2 regions of the Bradyrhizobium sp. S3.2.6 genome follow, and region 2 is predicted to be linked to the other one. Evidence: riboswitches for the same ligand, from Rfam matches in the RefSeq annotation. Region 2 holds a riboswitch; the other holds the start of a gene.
What was found. Region 2 has a riboswitch for glycine ahead of ABID58_RS16190 (D-amino acid dehydrogenase). Riboswitches for the same ligand answer to the same signal wherever they lie in the genome.

Region 1 (3,409 bases), 140 kb from region 2:
GGAACCAGATCGCTTCGGAAGCCGCCTCGCCGGACCCCTTCCAGGACTCGCGCGCCTTGGCCTTCTGGCGCTCCATCGCGTCGGTGAAGGCGGACTGGTCGACGCCGATGCCGCGCGACTTCAGCGCGTCCTGCGTCAGGTCCAGCGGGAAGCCGTAGGTGTCGTACAGCGTGAAGGCGACGTCGCCGTCGAACATGTCGCCCTGCTTCAAGGACGCGCTCTTCTCGTCGAGGATGGCGAGGCCGCGCACCAGCGTCTTGCGGAAGCGGGTCTCTTCCAGCCGCAGCGTTTCCTCGATCAGATTCTCCGCGCGCATCAGGTCGGGATAGGCCTGGCCCATCTCGCGAACCAGCGCCCAGACCAGGCGATGCATCAGCGGCTCTTTCGCGCCCAAAAGCTGCGCATGGCGCATCGCCCGGCGCATGATCCGGCGCAGCACATAGCCGCGGCCCTCGTTGGAGGGCAGCACGCCATCCGCGACGAGGAAGGCGGACGAGCGCAGATGGTCGGCGATGACGCGGAACGAGGCCACCGTCTGCTCGTTCGGCCCGTGGCCCAGCGCGGACGACGTCGCATCGATCAGGTGACGGAACAGGTCGGTCTCGAACACGCTGTCGACGCCCTGCATGATGCTGGCCATGCGCTCCAGGCCCATGCCGGTGTCGATCGAGGGACGCGGCAGATCCACGCGCTCCTCCTTCGTCACCTGCTCGTATTCCATGAAGACGAGATTCCAGAATTCGAGGAAGCGATCGCCGTCCTCCTCCGGAGAGCCCGGAGGGCCGCCCCAGATGTGGTCGCCGCGATCGATGAAGATCTCCGAGCACGGGCCGCACGGGCCGGTGTCGCCCATTGCCCAGAAATTGTCCGAGGTCGGGATGCGGATGATACGGTCGTCGGAGAAGCCGGCGATCTTCTTCCAGAGCCCGTGCGCCTCGTCGTCGGTGTGGTAGACGGTGACGAGCAGCTTGTCCTTGTTCAGCCCAAACTCCTTCGTGATGAGCTTCCAGGCCAGCTCGATCGCGCGCTCCTTGAAGTAGTCGCCGAACGAGAAGTTGCCGAGCATCTCGAAGAAGGTGAGATGGCGCGCGGTGTAGCCGACATTGTCGAGGTCGTTGTGCTTGCCGCCGGCGCGCACGCATTTCTGCGAAGTGGTGGCGCGCTGATACGGCCGCTTCTCGACACCTGTAAAAACGTTCTTGAACTGCACCATGCCGGCATTGGTGAACATCAACGTCGGGTCGTTGCGCGGCACCAATGGCGAGGACGACACGATCTCGTGGCCGTTCTCGGCAAAGAAGTTCAGAAAGGTCGACCTGATCTCGTTGACGCCGCTCATGTTCATCCAATCGGGTGTGCTTGGACCCGCTTCCTTGCCGTCCAAACCTGGGATTCGGCTGATATCTGCGGGCCAAAGCGCTTTTAGACAAGGCCAGCTTCGCTGTCCAGAAACTGTGCAGAGAGATCAGAGGGTTGCCGCAGTCGCGCAATCCCGTTGCGATCCCGTTGCAATCCCGTTGGAAAGCCGCAAAGGGCGCGTTGACAGGCTTGGCCGGGCTGTGGTCTGTACCCATCTGTATCGTACGGCCACGTCGGGAGAGACCGGCTTTGGGTAGCCGGCGCCGAAGGAGCAACCGCCCCGGAAACTCTCAGGCAAAAGGACCGCGTGGCTTTGACGACATCTGGAAAGAGGCGCCGACGGGCTTAAGGCCCGGACTGCGTCCGCCGACGGGATAATACTCTCAGGCACAGCGACAGATGGGGCTTCGATTGGTGTCCTCAGGGGAATCGTCCCCGGGGAACCGCCGAGGGCCCCTGTGATGTCAGTGCGCGACGACCGAGACTCCCTGAGACGTACCCCCCTCTACGACCTCCATGTGTCGCTCGGCGGCAAGATGGTGCCGTTCGCGGGCTATGACATGCCCGTGCAGTACCCCGCGGGCGTCCTGAAAGAGCACCTCCAGACCCGCAACCAGGCCGGCCTGTTCGACGTCTCCCATATGGGCCAGATCGCGCTCCGGCCGAAGTCGGGCAAGGTCGAGGACGCCGCCCGCGCGCTGGAGCGGCTGGTGCCGCAGGATATCGTCGCGGTTGCACAGGGGCGGCAGCGCTACGCCCAGTTCACCAATGCGGATGGCGGCATTCTCGATGACCTGATGGTCGCCAATTTCGACGATCATTTGTTCCTGGTCGTCAACGCCGCCTGCAAGGCCGAGGACGAGGCGCACCTGCGCGCCAATCTCTCCGACGCCTGCGTCATCGATTCGCTCGCCGATCGCGCGCTGATCGCCTTACAGGGCCCGAAGGCCGAGGCTGCACTGGCGAAATTGTGTGCAGAGGCGCCCGCCATGAAGTTCATGGACGCCGGCCCGCATCAGGTCGCCGGGCTTGCCTGCTTTGTCTCGCGTTCCGGCTACACCGGCGAGGACGGTTTTGAAATTTCGGTGCCCGCTGCGGATGCCGAGCGCCTGGCCAGGACGCTGCTGGAAAATCCTGACGTGATGCCGATCGGCTTAGGGGCCCGCGACAGCCTGCGGCTGGAAGCCGGCCTCTGCCTCTACGGCCACGACATCGACACTGCGACCACGCCGGTCGAGGCCGCGCTGGAATGGTCGGTGCAGAAAAGCCGCCGCAGCGGCGGCGCCCGCGCCGGCGGTTTTCCCGGAGCCGAAAAGATCCTCGCTCATTTCGATCACGGCGCATCCCGCCGCCGCGTCGGCCTGCGCACTGAGGGCCGCGCGCCGGTGCGCGAAGGCGCGCTGCTGTTTGCCGATAGCGCTGGCGGCGAGCCGATCGGAAAGGTCACCTCGGGCGGTTTCGGCCCGAGCCTGAATGCGCCAGTCGCGATGGGCTATGTGCCCACAAGCCTGAGCGCGCTCGGCACAAAACTCTTTGCCGAGGTGCGCGCGCAAAGTCTGCCGCTCACCGTCGCCGCCATGCCCTTCGTGAAAAACACCTACAAACGCTGAGGACTTTAAGAAAATGACTACGACACTGTACACCACCGACCACGAATGGCTCGCGATCGAGGGCGATGTCGCCACTGTCGGCATCACCGATTACGCGCAGTCGCAGCTCGGCGACGTCGTGTTCGTCGAGCTGCCCAAGCTCGGCCGCGTCCTCAAGAAGGCCGAAGCCGCAGCCGTCGTGGAATCGGTGAAGGCCGCCTCCGACGTCTACGCGCCTGTGACCGGCGAGGTGCTGGAGACCAACCCCGATCTCGCGAGCGAGCCGGCGCTGGTCAATTCGGATGCGCAAGGCAAAGCCTGGTTCTTCAAGATCAAGATTGCCGACAAGAGCGAGCTCGGCGGCCTCATGGATGAAGCCGCCTACAAGGCACATACGGCGTGAGATGACGAGAACTTTGACCTCATATTCGGTGTCATCGTCCGCGGAGGCGGACGATCCA
Region 2 (3,409 bases):
CGCGTCAATCCGGTTTCGGTGCAGCCCATGGCATCGCATGCACGGGGCTCCGCAATGACCGGTTTGGCTCTACAACTCTTTCCGCTTGTCCTGTCCGCGCTGATGCAATGCGCATTCCATCTTTTGAAGCTTGAGAGACATCAAGATGAATCCAGCCAATCTTCCCTTCGATTCCGAGGCGATGCTCGAGGGCCTGCGCACCTGGGTGGAATGCGAGAGCCCGACCTGGGACGCAGGAGCGGTCAACCGTATGCTCGATATCGCAGCGCGGGATATGGCGATCATGGGTGCGACCATCGAGCGCATCGCCGGCCGTCAGGGCTTTGGCGGCGTCGTCCGCGCGCGCTTCCCGCATCCAAAGCAGGGCGAGCCGGGCATCCTGATCGCCGGGCACGTGGATACCGTCCACCCGGTCGGCACCATCGAGAAGCTGAAATGGCGGCGCGAGGGCAACAAGTGCTACGGCCCCGGCATCTACGACATGAAGGGCGGCAACTATCTCTCGCTGGAAGCGATCCGGCAGCTGGCGCGCGCGTCCTTCACAACGCCGCTGCCGATCACCATCCTGTTCACGCCCGACGAGGAAGTCGGCACGCCCTCGACGCGCGACATCATCGAGGCGGAAGCTGCGCGCAACAAATATGTGCTCGTGCCCGAGCCCGGCCGCGCCGACAACGGCGTCACCACCGGACGTTACGCCATCGCGCGATTCAATCTGGAAGCGACGGGGCGGCCGAGCCACGCGGGCGCGACCCTGTCGGCGGGACGCTCGGCCATCCGCGAGATGGCAAGGCAGATTCTTGCGATCGACGCGATGACGACGGAAGACTGCACCTTCTCGGTCGGCGTCGTGCATGGCGGACAATGGGTCAATTGCGTGGCCACGACCGCGACCGGCGAAGCGCTCTCCATGGCGAAGCGCCAGGCCGATCTCGACCGCGGCGTCGAGCGGATGCTGGCCCTGTCGGGCACCGCGAACGACGTCAGCTTCAAGGTGACGCGTGGCGTGACGCGGCCGGTGTGGGAGGCGGATGCCGGCACCATGGCGCTGTATGAAAAGGCGCGCGGCATAGCCAAATCTCTCGGCACGGAATTACCGCGTGCGAGCTCCGGCGGAGGCTCCGACGGCAACTTTACGGGCGCGATGGGAATTCCGACGCTCGACGGTCTCGGCGTGCGCGGCGGCAATGGCCACACGCTCGAGGAGTTCATCGAGGTCGAGAGCCTGGTTGAACGCGGGCGCTTGATGGCCGGGTTGCTTGCGACGCTGGAGTAATTGAATCAACTTCGCACTGCACAATGTGTTGGCAGGCGCGGTTCAAATTTAGCCTTGTCTAAAAATAAGGCGCATCGTACTGCTCGATGGTCCACGCGACGATGCGGGAGAGATCGCAATGAAGGCTTCCCGCTTTCATTGCGGCGCCGACGGAGCAACCGCCCCGGAAACTCTCAGGCAAAAGGACTGTTTCGTCAGGACGATCTGGAGAGAGACGGCACGAATGAGACATCGTGACGTCCACCGAAGGGGATAGTCCGTATTGGCCTTGTGAGGTCCGCCCTCGCCGAGGTCCGTGTCGGATCAAGCTCTCAGGTAACCGTGACAGATGGGGCGCCGCCAACGGCTTTCGGGCCGGCGGTTAGCCGACTCTAACTCACGGGAGCCCCGACTTCATCATGACTCATATCGCCATCATTGGCGCCGGCATCACCGGCGTAACGACTGCCTATGCCCTGCTCGAACGCGGCTTTGAGGTGACGGTGCTCGACAAGCATCGCTACGCCGCGATGGAGACCTCGTTTGCGAACGGCGGGCAGCTCTCCGCCAGCAATGCCGAGGTGTGGAATAGCACCGCCACGATCCTGAAAGGCCTGCGCTGGATGTTCCGGCGCGACGCGCCGCTGCTGATGAACCCGCGGCCGAACTGGCACAAATATTCCTGGATGAGCGAGTTCGTCGCCAATATCGGAAACTACCGCGCCAACACGATTCTGACCACGCGGCTCGCGATCGAAGCCCGCAAGCACCTGTTCGAGATTGCGGCACGCGAAGGCATCGACTTCGATCTCGAACGTCGCGGCATCCTCCACATCTATCACGACAGGAAGGGTTTCGAGTCCGGCCTGCGCGTCAACGCACTGCTGCAGGAAGGTGGGCTCGATCGGCGCCCGGTGACTTCAGAGGAAATCCGCACGATCGAGCCGACGCTGCGCAAGGATTATTACGGCGGCTTCTACACGCCGTCGGATGCGGCCGGCGACATCCACAAGTTCACGCGCGGGCTGGCGGATGCCTGCAAGCGTCGCGGCGCAACCTTCATCCATGAGGCCAATATCGATTCCATCGCGCAAGTCCGCGGCGGCTTCGTCATCGGCTGGGCTGATCTGTCCGCAAGCGACGCGGTCGCCTCCGCGCGCGGCGTGCTGAAGGTTGATGGCGTCGTGGTCTGCGCCGGCGTTGCCAGCCGTCACTTCGCCGCCATGCTCGACGAGCGCGTCAACGTCTATCCGGTGAAGGGCTATTCGATCACCGTGCACCTCGATACCGACGAAAGCCGTAGCGCGACGCCGACCCTCAGCCTGCTCGACGAAGCCGCCAAGATCGTCACCAGCCGGCTCGGCGCGGATCGTTTTCGCGTTGCCGGCACGGCCGAGTTCAACGACTTCAACCGCGACATCCGCGCCGACCGCGTGCAGCCATTGATCGACTGGGTGCGCAGCAATTTCCCGGCGGTCGAGACGTCTCGCATTATTCCGTGGGCCGGGCTGCGTCCGATGATGCCCGACATGATGCCGGTGGTGCGAGCAGGCCGGATGCCCGGCGTGTTCTTCAACACCGGCCACGGCCATCTCGGCTGGACGTTATCGGCCGCGACCGCGCAAATGATTGCCGCAACCATCGACGGCTGGCGCGGGCTCAACGCGCCGCCAACCGTCCCTTCGCTTCGGGGCGAACTTGCGGTTGAGCGCGAGATGCGCAGTGCATCCTGAGTGGTCGCAAAACCGATGCGGGGCGGCCTCTTGCGACCGCCCTGCCCTTGGCACACAATTTGCCCCGAGACGACGGTTCTCCGGCCGGCTTTTCCAGCCCGAACGACAGGCACGCATGATAGACACGATCGAATCCACGGGTGCCCTCTGGGCGTCGCAAGTTCCGCAGCCGGAGATAGGTTCATGCTAGGTTATCTCATTCGCCGCGTTCTGGCTGCGGTGCCCGTGATGGGCGTCGTCGCGCTGTTCGTGTTCCTGTTGCTGCGGCTGACGCCCGGCGACCCGGCCGCGATTCTCGCCGGCGACAATGCGACGCCGGAGCGGCTGGAGCGGATTCGCGCCTCGCTCGGCCTCAACGAGCCGCTGATCGTGCAGTTCATCACCTGGGTCGGCAAGCTCTTGCACGGCGATCTCGGCACGT

Region 1: it holds a riboswitch for glycine, as region 2 does, so the genes downstream of both, gcvT (glycine cleavage system aminomethyltransferase GcvT) here and ABID58_RS16190 (D-amino acid dehydrogenase) in region 2, are expected to answer to the same signal.

The regions. Positions count from the first base shown of each region.
Region 1 is NZ_JBEPOS010000007.1:59,789-63,197, reverse strand. It holds gene alaS (alanine--tRNA ligase) at 1-1,339, opposite strand, end outside; glycine riboswitch at 1,584-1,674, shown strand; gene gcvT (glycine cleavage system aminomethyltransferase GcvT) at 1,821-2,969, shown strand; gene gcvH (glycine cleavage system protein GcvH) at 2,983-3,351, shown strand.
Region 2 is NZ_JBEPOS010000007.1:204,009-207,417, reverse strand. It holds gene ABID58_RS16195 (M20/M25/M40 family metallo-hydrolase) at 146-1,276, shown strand; glycine riboswitch at 1,371-1,475, shown strand; glycine riboswitch at 1,479-1,606, shown strand; gene ABID58_RS16190 (D-amino acid dehydrogenase) at 1,675-2,988, shown strand; gene ABID58_RS16185 (ABC transporter permease) at 3,172-3,409, shown strand, end outside.